One region of the Colwellia sp. NW0002-52-1 genome, then DNA from elsewhere that is predicted to be linked to it. Evidence: predicted binding sites of a transcription regulator. Region 1 holds the regulator's gene; the other holds the start of a gene.
What was found. The regulator sigma-54, encoded in region 1, starts transcription at its own class of promoters, with help from an activator protein. The targets are predictions, from matches to a motif close to GTTGGCACGNNNNTNGNNT.
Positions count from the first base shown of each region.

Region 2: flgA (flagellar basal body P-ring formation chaperone FlgA) is a predicted target of sigma-54. The motif match lies at 7,665-7,683, and genes of this name have one in related genera.

Region 1 is NZ_BAAJLU010000002.1:239,789-249,089, reverse strand. Features, by position in the region: gene pmbA (metalloprotease PmbA) at 1-1,076, shown strand, start outside; gene mgtE (magnesium transporter) at 1,205-2,563, opposite strand; gene AC27H3_RS03825 (HPr family phosphocarrier protein) at 2,964-3,242, opposite strand; gene rapZ (RNase adapter RapZ) at 3,248-4,102, opposite strand; gene ptsN (PTS IIA-like nitrogen regulatory protein PtsN) at 4,109-4,561, opposite strand; gene hpf (ribosome hibernation-promoting factor, HPF/YfiA family) at 4,591-4,878, opposite strand; gene AC27H3_RS03805 (RNA polymerase factor sigma-54) at 4,913-6,418, opposite strand; gene lptB (LPS export ABC transporter ATP-binding protein) at 6,479-7,210, opposite strand; gene lptA (lipopolysaccharide transport periplasmic protein LptA) at 7,211-7,690, opposite strand; gene lptC (LPS export ABC transporter periplasmic protein LptC) at 7,722-8,288, opposite strand; gene kdsC (3-deoxy-manno-octulosonate-8-phosphatase KdsC) at 8,285-8,833, opposite strand; gene AC27H3_RS03780 (KpsF/GutQ family sugar-phosphate isomerase) at 8,833-9,301, opposite strand, start outside.
Region 2 is NZ_BAAJLU010000013.1:28,362-37,662, reverse strand. Features, by position in the region: gene AC27H3_RS12990 (flagellar basal body P-ring protein FlgI) at 1-20, opposite strand, end outside; gene flgH (flagellar basal body L-ring protein FlgH) at 29-736, opposite strand; gene flgG (flagellar basal-body rod protein FlgG) at 754-1,542, opposite strand; gene flgF (flagellar basal-body rod protein FlgF) at 1,565-2,308, opposite strand; gene flgE (flagellar hook protein FlgE) at 2,826-4,205, opposite strand; gene AC27H3_RS12965 (flagellar hook assembly protein FlgD) at 4,234-4,923, opposite strand; gene flgC (flagellar basal body rod protein FlgC) at 4,942-5,361, opposite strand; gene flgB (flagellar basal body rod protein FlgB) at 5,364-5,762, opposite strand; gene AC27H3_RS12950 (CheR family methyltransferase) at 5,827-6,657, opposite strand; gene AC27H3_RS12945 (chemotaxis protein) at 6,697-7,632, opposite strand; gene flgA (flagellar basal body P-ring formation chaperone FlgA) at 7,817-8,509, shown strand; gene flgM (flagellar biosynthesis anti-sigma factor FlgM) at 8,584-8,886, shown strand; gene AC27H3_RS12930 (flagella synthesis protein FlgN) at 8,927-9,301, shown strand, end outside.

The DNA of each region.
Region 1 (9,301 bases):
TTAATATCGCAAAATATACTTCAGTTGACGAATGCTCGGGCATGGCTGATAAAGAACTCTTAGCCATGAATCCGCCAGATTTGGACTTATATCACCCGCAAGAGTTAACCACAGAGCAAGCTATTAGCTTAGCAAAAGAATGTGAAGATACCGCTTTAGCTTATGACAAACGCATTACTAATTCAGATGGTGCTACCTTAGCAAGTTTTGAAGGTTTTAAAGTTTACGGTAATAGTCATGGGCAAATCGTAGGCTACCCAAGTACACGTCACAGTTTAAGTTGTGTGATGATCGCCAATGAAGGTGATGATATGCAGCGCGATTACGCTTATACCGTTAGTCGTGAATTTAATGCCATGGAAAGTGCCGCTAAAATAGGCCAGCAAGCTTCTATCGAAGCATTGTCAAGATTAGGTGCGCGTAAATTAGCAACCACTAAGGTGCCTGTTATGTTTCGTGCTGATATTGCCAATACACTTTTTGGGCATTTTATCGCTGCGATTAGTGGTGGCAACTTGTATCGTAAATCGTCATTTTTAATGGATTCAATAGGCAAAAAAATCTTTCCTGAGTTTTTAAGTATTAGCGAACGTCCACATTTGAAAAAAGCTTTAGCCAGTGGCGCATTTGATGCTGAAGGTGTTGCGACTATTGATCGTGAAATTATTACTGATGGCAATTTAGCTACTTATCTTTTAACCAGTTACTCAGCCCGTAAAATGGGCCTACAAACAACCGGTCATGCTGGCGGAATTCATAACTGGCAACTTGGTATTCAAGGTGAAGGCAAAGGTGGTAATTTTGATGCGATGTTAAAAACTTTAGGCACGGGCTTATTAGTCACTGAATTAATGGGCCAAGGTGTTAATGTTGTTACTGGCGATTATTCAAGAGGTGCAGCAGGTTTTTGGGTTGAAAATGGTGAAATCGCTTATCCAGTGGATGAAATTACCATCGCCGGTAAATTACAGGATATGTTCTCAGGTATTGTCGCAATAGGTAACGATACCGATATGCGGGGTAGCATTCGCACCGGTTCAATTATTATTAATGAAATGCAAATAGCAGGAAGCTAACAAAAAAGTTTCAAGTTATGAGCTGTAAGCTGTCAGTAAAAGGCAGCTTGTCTAACGGATAGCTTTAAACTGAAAGCTATCTTTTGTATTTACTGAAAGCTGACAGCTTAAAACTGTCAGCTTTTTTATTACCCTAACATTAACGTTGCTGTGCCTAAAAAGGCGAATATACCTACTACATCGGTTACGGTTGTTAAAATAACACTGCCGGCTAATGCAGGGTCAATGTTCATTTTTTTCAGCATAAGAGGCACGGTAACACCAGCAATACCGGCCGCGGTCATGTTCATTAGCATCGCAAAAGCGATAATGGCGCCTAGCATAAGATCTTGCTGCCAAATGGCTACCACTGAAGCAATTAATACTGCCCAAATTAAACCATTAAAAAAGCCGATGGCTAACTCTTTATATAATAGTATTCGTGAATTACTTTCACCAACATGGCCAAGTGCCATACCACGAATAACTAGCGTTAACGTTTGATTACCAGCAACACCCCCCATACTAGGGACAAGCGAATTAAGCACAGCTAAAATAGCCAATTGATTTAAAATACCTTCAAACATACTCGAAACAGCAACGGCCATTAGCGCAGTAATTAAATTCACGCCTAACCAAATAGAGCGGCGTTGTGTACTTTTTAGCACTGGGGCAAAGGTATCGGCTTCGTCATCTAAACCCGCCATACTCATCATGGAATGCTCGGCTTCTTCACGAATAATATCAACGACATCATCGACTGTAATACGGCCAAGCAGGCGACCTTCGTGATCAATTACTGGTGCAGAGAACCAATCGTAACGTTCGAATAACTGCGCAACATCTTTTTCGTTTAGATCCGCGGTAATCGCTTGAATATCTTTATCTATTAGGTGTGAAATAATAGTTTCGGCTTTAGCGGTTACTATGGATGATAAAGAAACTGCACCGATGAAATGATCTTCACGGTCAACAACATAGAAAGAGTCGGTTGCTTCTGGCAACTTGCCGCGTAAACGTAAATAGCGTAACACCACATCTACCGTAACATCGGGCCGAATAGAAATGGTATCGGTATTCATGATACCGCCGGCAGTGTCTTCTTCGAATGAGAGCGCTGTTTCTACACGGCTGCGATCCTGCCAGTCCATGGCGTTCAATACTTCTTGATAAACAGTGTCAGGTAATGTTCTGAAGACTTCTGCTAAATCATCAACGTCCATACCTTCTGCAACGGCAGCAAGCTTTTCAGGGTTAATGTTTTTAAGAATACTTTTTCGAACTTCTTCGTTGAGTTCTTCGAGTACGTCACCATGATGATCAGCATCAATTAACTGCCAAAGCGCCATTCGGCTTTTGCTAGGAGACGACTCTAAAAGTAGGGCAAGATCGTATGCCGGCATGTCTTGCAGTAATTTTCTGACATAGACAAACATACCGCTATCGAGGGCAGTATTTACCTGTTGTAGGCGTTGATGACTGTATTCTTGTTCGGAAACTTCCGGCATATTTTTACCTTTTGCCGCTACAAAAATGAAAACTATTAAAGATAAATTTGTTGTCGGGTGTTATTTACGGCTGTGCTAATTACAGCTGACGTTGACCCAAACAGTTAAATGGCCTCAATTATAAAAGGCTATTATTAACGTTCTATTAAATGATGCCTATTGGGTAAAAATTCGATTAAATCAAAATGTAAAGTATTTCGATTTTTCAGGCAGCGCCTATTATGAATATGCTTGAGGTAATTCGATTGTGCTAAATTACCAACTTTAACGATAAGTTAGCTAATTCATTATTTTATAGGGTATCGAATGTTAATATTTAACGGGTTGAGTTTACCGTAATTTTTGATATTTCGCAGCTTTTTTATTGACTTAACAAAGTATTGAATTAATCGAAGTACTGTTATTCAGCTTCATCAAATTTATTACTAAACAGTTGGCAAACTTCATCGAGAGCAGATTCTGCATCTTCACCGGTGGCCACTACTTTAACGGTTTTTCCTTGCGCGCCGGCAAGCAACATCAAGCCCATAATACTATTTGCATCTGCATGATTTTCATCTAATTCAATAGTGACTTTAGCGGTGAATTTTTGGCTCAACTGTGCCAGTTTAGTTGCCGCTCGGGCATGTAGCCCAAGCTTGTTAATAATTAATACATTGCGACTGGCTTGTATATTCATCAGCGTTAGCTACTAGCAACAGGTAAGTCACGATGACGAGACTGTACGTCTTTACGTTCTTTACGCAGATTATTTGCAAGCAGTTCAGTAATATATACGGAACGATGCATACCGCCGGTACAACCAATAGCAATGGTAATATAACTACGGTTATTTCTTTCTAAGTGCGGCAACCAAGTCATCATAAAGCTATTAATTTGCCAAATAAATTTAGTGACTATGGGTTGGCTAGCGAGGAAGTCTTGTACTGGTTTGTCTAAGCCGGTGTAGCCTTTAAGTTCTTTATCCCAAAATGGGTTTGGTAAAAACCGTGCATCAAAGACATAATCTGCATCTTGTGGTACACCATGCTTAAAGCCAAAAGATTCGAAAACTACCACCATAGAACCCGATTTTTTACCTAAAACCCGTTCTCTCACTAAGTCAGCTAGCTGGTGTGGAGTTAATTGGCTGGTATTGATATATAAATGTGCACGACTTGCAATAGGTTCAAGCAGCTTTTTCTCTAACGCCATTGCTTGATCTAGGGCTATATTTTGTCTAATAAGTGGATGCAAACGACGAGTTTCACTGAAACGTCGAATAAGGTCGCTATCATCAGCATCGAGATATAGAAGGCTTAATTCAACGGCGTTTGGCAAATACTCAATAATTTCTGGAACATCGTTTGGATCAGCGGGTAGGTTTCGAACATCTAAGCTTACGGCAACAGTTTCATAATCATTAATAACGGTATGAATTAAAGCCGGCAATAAATTGACCGGTATGTTATCAACACAATAGTAGCCTAAATCTTCTAATACACGCAGCGCAACACTTTTACCTGACCCTGAACGGCCACTGACAATAATTAATTTCATTGAGGTTTAACTCGCCTGTTGAATTAACTGAAACAATTCTTGGTTATTTTGACATTTACGCACTTTTTTACAAAATTGCTTTTCACGAAATATTTTAGCAATACTTTGCAGAGTACATAGGTGATTCTGACATTCGTTTTCAGGCACAAATAGCGCGATAAAAATATCTACAGGGCGATTATCTATAGCGTCAAAGTCAATGGGCTCTTCTGTTGTAATAACAACGGCAACCGGTTGACAGGTATTGTCTATGCGTCCATGTGGTATTGCTATGCCATTTCCTATACCTGTTGTACCCATTCTCTCGCGCTTTACAAGGCTCTCTAAAAGCTGAAATGTATCATGTTCAGGCAATTTTTCGGCAGCCAGACTACTTAAGTATTCTAGAATACGTTTTTTACTGGAACCCGGAGCAGCACAAATAGTGCAGTCTAGAGTTAAGATGTCTTGCAACTTCATAAACTTATAAAACCTAAAGCGACATGGCGCTAATGTTTGTTGATTTTGCCTTTGTATTTCAATATTTGGCGATCTAATTTATCAATTAATGCATCAATTGAAACATACATATCATTATGCTCCGCTTTCGCATGTACTTCTGAGCCACTTAAATGCACCGTTGACTCAGCAATTTGATTTAACTTTTCTACGGTTAAAACCACATGAACATTATTTATATGTTCAAAATGGCGCTCCAGTTTCTCGAACTTTTCATTTACATAATCACGTAATGAGTCGGTAACATCGACATGGTGTCCACTAAGATTAATTTGCATATGCTTAATTCCTCTTTTGGGTGAATGCAACCGCCTACAGTAAGCTTTTACGTTGATTTGATGGCGGTATGGAAAGTGACTCTCGATACTTGGCAATGGTACGCCTTGCTACCTTTATACCTTGCTCTGCTAATACATCAGCAATTTTACTATCACTTAATGGTTTTGCAGGTATTTCTGCGGCGACAAGTTTTTTAATCAGTTCACGAATAGCAGTTGATGAACATTCACCACCATTTTCGGTACTTACATGGCTTGAGAAGAAGTATTTTAGCTCGAAAATTCCCCGGGGTGTATGCATATACTTCTGTGTAGTAACACGAGAAATAGTTGATTCATGCATATCTACGGCTTCGGCAATATCATTTAGAACCATAGGGCGCATAGCTTCAGGGCCATGTTCAAAGAAGCCTTGCTGGCGCTGTACAATACAATTAGACACTTTTAATAGGGTGTCGTTTCTGCTCTCTAGGCTTTTGATAAACCATTTAGCTTCTTGTAAATTTGAACGAATAAATTGGCTATCTGCAGATGATTTCATCGTGCGAGACATAGCTGCATATTGCTGGTTTACCGATAACTTTGGCGCGGTATCTGGATTGAGTTCAACGGTCCAGCGGCCATTTTTCTTTTCAACAGATACGTCAGGAATAACATATTGTTCTTCACTTTTGATTACGCTATCACCCGGACGAGGGTCTAAAGATTGGATTAAACGGATAACTTCGCGTAATTGATCTTCCTTTATGCGTAATTTACGCATAAGCTGGCGATAATCACGATTACCAAGTAAGTCGATAAACTCGGTAACGGCTAGTTTGCTTTCAGCGAGCCACGGCGTATCTTTTGAAAACTGGTTAAGTTGAATAAGCAAACATTCAGGAATTGAGCGAGCAGCTACTCCAACCGGGTCAAAAACATTGATTCGTTTCAGTACAGCTTCAATCTCGTCGAGCTCTACATCATCAATGCCAACACTTTCTAGTATTTCTTCTGCGCTAACGGTTAAGTATCCTGCTTCGTCTACGGCCTCAATAATAGCAACAGCAATGGCTCTATCGGTATCGCTAAAAGGAGTGAGCTCCATCTGCCAAATTAGGTGGTCTTGTAAGGAATCTTTAGTTTCACCCTGATAGGTGTAGTCTTCTGAAGCAACGCCCACACCGCCACTACTCGCACTTGCGCTGAAATTGTCATCCCAGGTTGTATCACCGTTTAATTCTTCAGGAATGTCAGTTTTTGCTAAGCCTTCTGAAGAGCTTATCTCATCAATTGTTGGTGCAGAGTCTTCGCTGCCATCTGATGATATTTCAGCACTCTCATTAACACCTGCAGAGTAACCTTCTTCGAGGTGATCAGGAGTACTTTCTGAATTATTATCTGGCGATTCGTCAACTTCAAGGAGTGGATTACTTTCAAGAGCTTCTTGAATTTCTTGTTGTAAATCCAAAGTTGATAATTGCAACAGCTTTATAGCCTGCTGCAATTGCGGGGTCATCGTTAATTGTTGTCCGATACGGAGTTGCAGAGTAGGACGCATTTACGTTTTCATTTCCCTGTTCAAGTACATGATAGTATTACCGCGTGATTATGTTACTCACTATAACGTGAATTGTTCACCTAGGTATACATCTCTTACGTGTTGATTTGCAAGTATTTCATTAGAGTTTCCCTCTGCGATAAGCTCACCATGACTAACAATATAAGCATGCTCACAAACATCAAGAGTTTCTCTAACGTTATGATCGGTAATTAAGATACCGATGCCGCGTTCTTTTAAGTGTAGGATAATTTTTTTTATATCACCTACCGAAATAGGGTCAACACCCGCAAAAGGTTCATCAAGCAGGATAAACTTTGGATCTGCAGCTAATGCTCGTGCTATTTCAACGCGTCTGCGTTCACCGCCAGATAAACTCATACCTAAGTTGTCTTTGATATGACTGATGTTAAATTCTTCGAGTAAATGTTCAAGCTTTTCTTCTCGCTCTACATCATTTAATGCTTTACGCGTTTGTAAAATGGCCATAATGTTGTCATAAACCGTAAGTTTACGAAAAATTGAAGCTTCTTGAGGTAAATAGCCAATACCTTTTCGAGCACGCTCATGCATTGGCAACAAAGTCAGATCTTCATCATTTAATACTATGGAACCACTGTCGTTATTGACTAATCCAACAATCATATAAAATGAAGTAGTTTTACCTGCGCCATTAGGTCCTAATAAACCAACAATTTGCCCAGCAGAAACTTTCATACTGACATTTTTAACGACTTTTCTGCCTTTATAAGCTTTAGCAAGTCCGGTGGCTGATAAGGTTGAAATAGACATTTACTCTTGCTTTTCCTTAGATTTTTTTGGCAATTCAGTTTTATTTTTAGGTTGTAGCACAGTTTCAACTTTGGCATTTTCTAAACTTTCGGCATTCACATACTCAGTTTCAAAGTTATAAGTAATTTTACTGCCGCTAACTTCACTGCCTTCTTGACGCAGCAAAGCATTACCAGAAATTACAACGGTATTTTTGTGTGGCTCATATCTAATTTCATTTGCTTGTAAGTTGATTGGGCTACCGTCTTGCAATGTCTGTTCAAAAGTTGCTGGAGAGCCTTTAGCAATATAAATTTTATTATCGCTTTCGTTTTGAGTGATTACCTGAACGAGCTCGGCATTAATGGTAAGCGAACCCTGGGAAATAATAACGTTATCAATATAACTGAATATTTTATTTTTTAGATCCGCAGCTTGTCGCGACGAAGAAATTTTAATTTCTTGGTCTACGTTGAATTTTTCTGCACTTACTAGCGGCATTAATATTACGCATGCAGTTATGCCAATAAGGCTATTTTTTAATTTTTTTATAAATGGTTTGTACATGTTCGGTCAATGTCATCTGTGTTGTGTTTAAGTCTACAATTAATCCTGAGCCATACATAGTAAATCCTTTACCTAATATTAAGATAGTCTGCTCTGAGCTGATAATATTCGTTTTAAGATCCATTTCTAAATTTTTTCCGTGTACTTCCTGTATTAAACTTTCTTCATCAGTCGCGATTAAACGTACGCGATTTTTTAATTTTACACGATTGTTGTTATACAGTGTGCCTTCATTAGCGCTTATCTGCCATGTTGGTTTGTTATTTTTTGGGTATAAGGTATAACGAGGGTATTCAAAATGGGTTACTTCTAGCTGCGCATAGTGCTCCATGCGTTGGGCTTCAACATTATAAGATAATGCGCCAGTCGACTTGTAAACGTCGCTGTTGAGGTTTTCAGCAATAAATTCTGGGTTATTAGCAACTTCTAGAGTGCTACTGGTTTCTTTCTTAGCTCCGAACCATTCAAGTAGGGCGTAGGTTGTTAACGCTAGGAGAAAAAGTGAAATTGTCGCAATGGTTATGCGATTCATATACTTGCACCTGTTGCATTGGCTAATGTACCTTGACTTTGCATGATAAGATCACAAGTTTCACGCACTGCACCAAAACCACCTCGGGTATAAGTGATGTAATCACACAGGTTTACTATAGCTGGGTGGGCATCATTAACCGCTATGCTAAAGCCAACATAATTAAGGCAGTCAAAATCAGGCATGTCGTCGCCAATGTAAGCCACTTGTTCGGGCATTAACTTTAATGAGGCGATCATTTTTTTCAATGCTGGTAGTTTGTTTTCTTCACCTTGCACTATGTGTTTAACGTTTAAGGCGCTCATACGAGTTTGTACAATGTTGGATTGTCTGCCTGTGATCACTGCAACATCAACACCACTGGCTCCTAGGGCTTTTATGCCGTAACCATCTTTGGTATGAAAAGCTTTTAGCTCTTCGCCATTGTTACCTAAATAAATGCGGCCATCAGAAAAAACACCGTCAATATCACAAACAAAGAGTTTTATTTTTTCTGCTTTTTGCCACGTACTTGATGCAACTTTACCGTATAAGCTATTCAAAATTACAACACTCCAGATTTTAATAAGTCATGCATATTCATTGCGCCAATAGGGTGATTATTTTCATCGACGATAATTAAACCATTGATTTTTTTATCTTCCATTATTTTTAATGCTTCAGCAGCAAGCATATCTTGTTTGGCAACCAATGGCTGCTTAGTCATTACACTGGTAATACTATCTTGATGAATGTTAATTTCAGCGTCTAGAATACGGCGCAAGTCGCCATCAGTAAATAAACCCACTAACTTATTCTGAGCATTAACCACTGCTGTCATTCCTAAACCCTTCAATGACATTTCAACTAAAGCATCTTTTATTTTAGCACTTTCTACTACTGTTGGCAGACGTTCATCTTTGTGCATTATGTCAGCTAAGCGTAATAATAACCTTTTACCCAGACTACCACCGGGATGGGATAAGGCAAAATCGTCAGCGGTAAAGCCGCGTGCATTAAGTAAGGCCACTGCT
Region 2 (9,301 bases), on a different contig from region 1:
TATAAATACTTTTTCATCATATTTCCCTCTAAAGAGGCCACCAAGAGCTACTAAAAAACTTAGACAACCAGCCTTGTTCTTGTACATCTGCAAAAGTGCCAGTACCAGCATACTCGATACGAGCATTAGCGACTTTGCTTGAGGTAACAGTATTACTTGAGCTAATGTCTTGTGACCGAACAATACCGGTTAAGCGTATAAACTCATCACCATTATTTAACGACATCCACTTTTCGCCACGAATCATCAGGTTTCCGTTGGGTAGTACGCGTAAAACATGCACAGAAATATTGCCAGATAAACTGTTGCCTTGGTTAGCTTTAGCATCACCAGAAAAGTCTGACGATTGATCATAGCCGAACTGTATCGCCTTGTTATTAAAGTTTACAGCTGCGCCCCCAAACCCTGTAATAGGATTTAACGTAGCACTGTTTTCTTTAGTTAACTCAGTTTTAGCACTTTTTTGTGATTGTGTGCTTTCACTTAAAATGACAGAAATAATATCGCCAACACGATGCGCTTTAGAATCTGAATAAATGTTATTAACATAATTCAGCTTAAAAAGTGATCCCGTTGGTACTAATGGTTCGTCTTCCATTTCAGGTAAAATAGGGGCGAAGTCAGGATCATTGGGCAATGTTCTTGCCTGCTCAGTACTAGCACAGCCTGTGAACAATATTGCAACTATGCTTGCCTTTAATAAGGTAAATAATAATGAATTCTTTTTGCCGTTCATGATACCTTCCTCAACTTTTATAATTGCTGATTAATGTAGCTAAGCATTTGATCAACCGCTGAAATAACTTTAGAGTTCATTTCATAAACACGCTGACTTTCAATCAAGTTAACCAGCTCTTCCGTGGTATTAACGTTTGATGTTTCCAATGCGCCTTGCACGATTAACCCGTAACCTTCTAAGCCAGGAACACCCTCTTGAGGCGCGCCACTAACAGCGGTTTCAACATACAAGTTTTGACCAATGGGTTCTAAACCTGTTGGGTTAATAAAATTAATGGTATTAATTTGCCCAATAACCGCTGGCTCTGCTTGGCCTTGCAAGGTAACTGAAACTTCACCGTCTTGTGAAACAATAATACTCAAGGCATCTTCAGGCACCGTAACTTGTGGTTGCAATAAGTAACCTGCTCCCGGTGTAACAATGTTACCTTCTTCGTCCATGGTAAATTGACCATTGCGCGAATAGGCAGACGAGCCATCAGGCATTAAAATCTCAAACATACCTTCGCCTTGGATCATTAAATCTAGGGCATTGTCAGTATTAAGCATGTCACCTTGGGTATGAATTTTTTGTGTGGCTACAACTTTGGTACCGGCACCTAGCATTAATCCAGATGGCATTTCAGTGTCTTGTGCTGAACGTCCGCCTGGTTGATTGATATTTTGATACAGTAAATCTTCAAATACTGCTCGGCTCTTTTTAAAGCCTACCGTGCTCGCATTGGCTAAGTTATGCGAAATAACAGCAATTTCTTTTGTTTGCGCATCTAAGCCTGTTTTACTAATCCATAATGCTGGGTTCATACATCACCTCGAAAAAATTTATTTAGAACGCTCGTAATAATGAAGATGCACTTGAGTCAACTTCTTCAGCGGTTTTCATCATTTTTAACTGCATTTCAAATTGACGTTGCAGTGCGATCATATCGGTCATTTCACTGATCGGATTTACGTTACTTGATTCTAACGAACCATTGGCTACTGTAACGGTAATATCAGCCGGTTCATTGTTGCCGTCTTTTCGGCGAAATAGACCGTCGTTACCTTTTTCTAACAAACGACTGTCGGGGTTCACTAGCTTCAAACGTGCGGCTTCTTCTTGTACAGAAGCAGGAGCACCTTCTGGCTGAACCATAATGGTTCCGTCACCAGCAATATTGATATTATTTATGGGTAACGGTAAAAAAATTGGGCCAGTGTCGCCAATAACTAAATCACCATTTGACGTTTCTAATGCACCATTTTCATTTAACTTTAATTGGCCATTACGGGTGTAAGCTTCGCTGCCGTCTTTAGTTTGAACGGTTAACCACCCAGCCCCTTTAATGGCAATATCGAGATCTCGACCTGTGGTAAGTAAAGCGCCACTGTCAAAGTTTTGGCCTGCTCGTTCGGTCATAGAAAACACGCGAGTAGGCAAGCCTTCGCCAAAAGCTTGCATTGCTCTAGCGTTCGCTAAATCAGCTTTAAAGCCCGTTGTTTTGGCGTTAGCGAGATTATTAGCAGTGACTGATAAGGCTTGCATATTCTGCTTCGCACCGCTCATAGCGATATATAGCATCTTATCCATAATAAAATTCACCCAATAATAGTTATAATAATTGAACTGTTGCAAGTAAAGTGCCAGATACGAAGCTGATGCTATTGGGTCACAAATAAGAAATGATATTTATCTCTGGTTCGCGTAAAGATAAATATAAATAAAGCAGCTAAAAAATATCAAAATCAAAAAGATGGAATAAAGCGGTTAATTAAAACACTGATAATAAATTGGCTTGTGTACTTATAATATTAAGCTTTATTTAAGCTAAGCTTTACCGTCAATAAATAGTAAGCACTATGAGTTATCGTTAGATAATACTCAAAATTTGATGATTAAATATGAACTATTTTTGTATGCAAACAAAGCTTACCTAGTCCAATAGCTATACCCAAATATGGACATTAAAAAACCAGATATCTTGGTAAGATTATCTGGTTTTTATATTCGAACTCATCATACGAATTCACTAACGATTGTGCTAATTAGGCTAAGCTAGGCTAGACAAAGCTAGACTAGGCGCTTAAATAACGTAACTAGCTTCTAATTAACGAATTTGTAAAATCGTTTGGTTTAATTGATTATCTACTTCTAGTGCTCGCGAGTTTGCTTGGAAATTACGTTGCGCTGAAATCAAGTCAATTAATTCTGAGGTTAAGTTAACGTTAGATTGCTCTAAAGCGGAAGAGTTTATGGTACCAAAAGTGCCTGAACCACCCTCGCCTGCTAATGCCTCACCTGATGTAATACTTTCTTTCCAAGCTGTACTACCAACCTGTTTTAAGCCTTGCTCATTAGCAAAATTTACCATGGCAATGCGCGATAATGGCTCAGAAGTACCATTACTATAAGTTGCTCTAACTAATCCGTCAGTACCAATATCTATACCGGTTAATCGACCAACCGCTAAACCATCTTGCTGTAATGATGTAACTTCAAAGTTAGAGGCAAACTGTGTAGGTTCGTTTGGATTCGGGCCTAGTGGATCTAGGTTAAAATCAATTTTAATCGTTTGTGAGGTGTCTGCACCGTTAGGCAAATGGTTAGTAAAGTCGACAGTAGTAATACCGCCAAAAGCATCTGCTGGTATTTGAGATTGAAAATCACCCGAAGAATCAAATATTAACCTAGCACCCGTTAAGCCGCCACCTGCAGATAATGGGCCTGATACGGCTCCACCAACAGGGTTAGTGCTACCATCTGCAGCCGGGTCAACCAAGTCAATTGGATTGCCATCTACCGAGGCAAAAAGCATCCACTCATTTGGATTTACACTTGGATCATCTTTAATAAAGTAATAAGTCATTACATGACTATCACCTAATGAATCGAAGATAGTTACCGATGTTGAATGATTAAATGTTAATGGATCTTCTGGATCAAAGTTACCTGGCGCTGACGAAATATAACTATCACCTGCCGGCAAGTTCATTCTTATATCAACTTCTGATGACTTTTGTGGTGCACCTGAAGCCGTTGGTATACGAATAGGTTCAGCAGTACTTAAACTTACCGAAGCAGAAGTACCATCAGCATTTACCGGGAAACCTAGTAAATGACCACCTTGCGAGTTTACAATAAAGTTATCTTGGTTAAGCTTAAATTCGCCAGCACGTGTATATGAGGTTTCTAAGCTATTTAACTCAGGAACAGTGGCAAAAAAACCGTTACCCGTAATCGCTAAATCTAAAGAGTTGTTGGTAAACTTAATGCTACCTTGTGAAAACTGTTGTGCAACTTCAGCGGTTAAAACACCGTCACCAACCTTAGTTTTACTCGAAGATAAAAGCGAAGCCGCGTAAACGTCAACGAATTCTGCACGTGATTCTTTAAAGCCGGTGGTGTTTACATTGGCTATGTTGTTGGATGTTACATCCAAATCTTTCTGAGCTGCGTTTAATCCGCTCAACGCTACATTAAATGACATAATTTCACCTCATATAAAAAATGATTGCTTAACCTTGAGAAACTTCAACTACGTCTGAAAGTTTCATGGTGCTACCACCATTAAGGTTTAATAAAATACTTCCACCGCTTCCGGCTAAAGTAACACTGTCGACTTTACGATAAGTCATCGCTTGCAATTCTGATGCGTTACCTTCAACTAAGCCGGCAACACGAAATCGATACGCCCCCTCTGGAGCAGGCTCACCGTTAGATGCTTGACCATCCCAAGTGAAAGTAAACTCACCCGATGCAACACTACCTACAGGTACCGTTTGAATAATTTCACCGGCAACATTCTCTACGTAAATATTGACATTACTTGCTGGCTGGTCGGTCACTAATTTACCTTTTACCGATTGACCTTCTTCCATACCAAATACGTTATCTTCAACAAGTACACTACGACCGACAAGTGATGAAGCCTGTAAAGCTTGGCTAGACGACATTGAAGCTGCAAAACTGGTAAATTGATCGTTTAACTGTGTTACGCCATCAGTGGTTGAGAATGCGGTCATTTGAGAAATCATCTCATTGTTTTCTACCGGCTTGGTCGGATCTTGATTTGACAATTCTTGAGTAAGCAACGCGAAGAAATCTGCTTGCGTCAACATCCCCCTATTTTCATCAGCCTCAGGAGTAGACGTGTCATGTTGCCAACGAATATTGTCTAAAGGGCTAGAGCCAGATACTGTTTCCATAATAGTTCCTATTTAACCTTAGCGTTGACCAAGTGTTAGCGTTTTATTCAGCATATTTTTTGCTGACTCGGCTAATTGCACATTGGTTTGGTATGAACGAGAAGCAGAGATCATATTGGTCATTTCTTCAATTACGTTCACATTCGGCTTATAAATATAGCCTTCACCGTCTGCCATCGGATGATCAGGAGCGTATTCAACATTTAATGGTTTGTTACTTTCAACAACGCCGAGCACCTCAACACCTACCGACTCATTTTGTCCGCCGGCAGCTTTTTGCATCTCAGCGGCAAAAACTGGATGACGCGCTCGATATGTTTGATCAACACTACTGCTAACACTATCAGCGTTAGCAATATTACTGGCCGTGGTATTTAAACGCACAGACTGTGCGCTCATGCCCGAACCAGATATAGAAAATACATTAAATAGGCTCATTGTTATTGCCCTCCAGTGATTGCTTTTCTCAAGCCTTTAATTCTACCGTTTAAGAATTCTAGGCTTGCTTGGTATTCCATAGAGTTTTCTAGATACAAGTTTCGTTCCACTTGTACATCTACACTGTTACCGTCACCGGTATCAGTTTGGTTTGCTGCACGGAAACCTACGCCGTTATTGAGCTCCATACGAACATCAAAATGTTTTTCGTTTGTGCGAGTCATACCGGTTTGTTGTTTTGAGGCTGCTTGAGCTAATGCGGCTTTGAAATCCATCCCTTTAGCTTTGTAGCCAGGTGTATCAGCATTAGCAATATTGCTCGCAATAAGTTCAGCGCGCTGAGCACGCACTTGTAAACTTTGCGGACTTATACCAAATGCTTTTTCAAAACTAATCGCCATAAAAAATACCTCCATATTAATGAAGGTATTTATTCAAGATTTATGCCAGAGGTATAAAGAAAGGTTATTTTTTTTGGTAAACAATACCAGGGTTACATCGCAACATATTAAAATCTTGGCTAATACCCGATAGTGATTCTGAGGCACCTAAAAATAGATAACAGCCATTATTTAAAGTGCCATGAATTTGAGAAATAATTTTTGATTTTAATTCTGGCGAGAAGTAAATCAATACGTTACGACAAAAAACAAGATCGAAACGTCCCATTATGCTGTAACTATTAAGCAAGTTTAGCTGACGAAAGCTCACCATATTTTTAATGACATCTTTAAGTTTTAACATGCCATTATCACTGGTCTCAAAAAACTTTCTTTTGCGGTCACTAGATAAACCTCTCGACAACGCTAAATTGTCATAATGTGCATGTTTGCATTGCTCTAACATAGTGTTGGAGATGTCAGTGCCAATAATTTGAACACCACCAGGAAATGCCCCCGGATTACTTTGCTGAAATTCATAAATAGCCATAGCGATTGAATAGGGCTCTTGCCCTGATGAACTAGCCGCTGACCATATTCTTAATGGGGTTCGCTGGCTTTTAAACTCTGTCAATATGCGTTTTTTTAGCAGTTCAAATGGGTATTCGTCTCGAAACCATAACGTTTCATTGGTCGTCATAGCGTCAATAACTGCCGCCCTTAATTGCCGATTTGCCGGATTAAGTGTTTGCGCAACTAATGCTGATAATGAGCTAATGTCAAATTTTAACATCAATGGTGTTAATCGGCTTCTAACCAAGTACTGCTTATTTTCGCCTAACACGATGCCACATTGTTGCTCTAAAAAGCGACGAAACTGATCATAGCTTTTATTGTCTATCTCATTAACTACCACTTGCAATAACCCGGTTTAATCGCAGGCTGTAGATACATTTTAAGAAACTTCATCATGTTTTAACCATTTTTTAACTGCTGTAGCTAACTCATCGGGATGAAATTTAGGAATAAAGTCTTCAGCCCCTACTTTTTCAACCATGGCATTATTGAAAACACCACTTAACGAGGTATGTAATATAACCGGCATTGCTTTTAATTTGTCACTGTTTTTAACTTCAGATGTTAATGTATAACCGTCCATCTCTGGCATCTCAATATCAGAAATCAGTAATGCCACTTTTTCAGTGATACAATTTTGACACTCGTCGGCAAGAAGTTTCAGTTGGTCTAATGCATCTTGACCATTTTTTGCCAGCAACATTTTTAACCCTAAGGGCTCAAGTGAGCGCTTAACTTGATTTCTAGCGACAGAAGAGTCATCGGCAATCATGATAACTCGCTCACCAATTTTTTCACCAACAGTAGAGTCAGCAATACCTTCACTTAAGTTAGTGGAGATAGGGCTAATTTCATTTAGAATTTTTTCAACATCAAGAATCGACACCATTTCGTTGTCTATTTCAGTAACTGCGGTTAGGTAGCTAGACTTACCTGCTCCTTCAGGTGGTGGCATCATGTCTTTCCAGCTAAGGGTTACAATACGCTCGACACCGGCAACAAGAAACCCCTGCACACTACGGTTATACTCAGCAATAATAACAAAGCTAGTGTCAGTTTGAACAATGTCAGGGCCGCCCGTTGCTTTGCTTAAATCGATTACCGAAATAGTTTGGCCACGAATATGCGCTACACCTTTAATAAACTTGTCTTGTTTGGGTAATAACGTCAATCTTGGGCATGGCATAACTTCACGCACTTTAAATACGTTAATACCAAAGCGTTGGCGACCTATAAGTTTAAACAACAACAGCTCTAATCTGTTTTGACCGACTAATTGAGTGCGCTGATTAACTGAGTCTAATATACCTGTCATAAGAAACCTCTTTGTATGCCAATGCAACTAACAAAGGCACGATTCTTGATTGTACAAACATTAAAACGACTACTGTCTAGGCAGAACGTAAATTCTTTGACGTTTTGCATGTTAATTTAAGTAAAGTTAACTAAATTAAGCGTAGACGAGTATTTTCATTTCCCTAGCAGTTAAATAAGAATTTATGAGCCCATTTAAGATATTAGCAGCAATACCCTTTATATACTTCGCTATAGTTAGCACTAGCTCAGCCATGACATTTGATCGCGAGTATCTTTATAACTTCATCAAAAAACATGTTGAAAGCAACGTAACTATACCTGCTCAAGGCAAGCTGAATGTTGAAGTATCTGAAATAGATCCCAGAATTTCATTGCAATCATGCTTGTTACCATTAACGGCAAATATACCTGAAAACCATAACGGTAGAAACGTAAATGTTAAAATTGTTTGTGCTGACGAAGATTCTTGGTATTTATATATTCCAGTAAGAATTCAAACAATAGTGCCTGTTTTAGTGACTCGTATAAGGGTAAATAAAGGCACTTTACTAAATCAAAGTAACATGGAAGTGATATTTAAAGACTCGAACCAAATACGCGGAACAGTGATGACTGACGCTACGTTAGTTACCGGTGCTCGTATTAAAAGAAATTTATCTAAAGGCAGTGTTATAACAGATAAAAATACTTGTTTTGTCTGTAAAGACGAACCCGTTAACATTATTGCTAAGTCTGAAAGCTTTGAAATTAAGTCTTCTGGCGTGGCATTAAATGACGGTAGTTTAGGTGAAATTATAGCGGTACGAAATAAACAATCAGGGCGAATAGTTCAAGGGCAAGTTAGCGCTATTAACCAAGTAATAATTAATTTATAATAATTGCTTAAGTTTTCTGCTATTTTGCCGATAAAAGGTTAGAAACCAATAACTGTTGTAAGTAGGACACAATAATGGCTATTAATATCAACAACTTGAATAACACTAATCAAGTAAAGCAACAAGTACAAACTAAACAGCAAGTTAGCGAAAATGCCAATGCATCGCAACAAGCTAAGTTATCACCACGTGATTCGGTGTCTATTACACCGCAAGCAAAACAGATGACTGAGTTGCAGAAAAAAGCAGCTGAATCACCGGTACTAAATCAGAAAAAAATTGCTGAATTAAAAGATGCTATCGCTTCTGGTGATTATAAAGTTAACCCTGAAAAATTAGCAGCAAGTATTGCTAGCTTTGAATTTGAACTTAACTAAATTTAACCTAAATAGCGCGTTAGATTTATGGAGTAAATAAGTGTCTGAAAAAATAACACCTCAGCAATTGGTTTCTCAACAGTTATCACAATTACTGCAGCTAGAAACGTTATTAAGTACAGAGAAAGAAATACTTCAACAGCAAAACCCTAATACTCTAATTAGTATTACTGCAGATAAAAACAGCTTACTTATCGCGATACAAGAAATTGACAATGCGATAGGACAAAGCTTTGAGTTTAAGCAAGAAAAGTTAGCGGGTAATTTCGACTCAGAATTAGCCGATATTGAAGCGTGTTTAGTGCGTTGTAAAAAACAAAACCAAGTTAATGGCCTGATTATTCATCAATCGCAGCTATCGGTTGAACGAATGAAAACCTCGTTACTAGAAAACCACAATAAGTCTTCAATGACC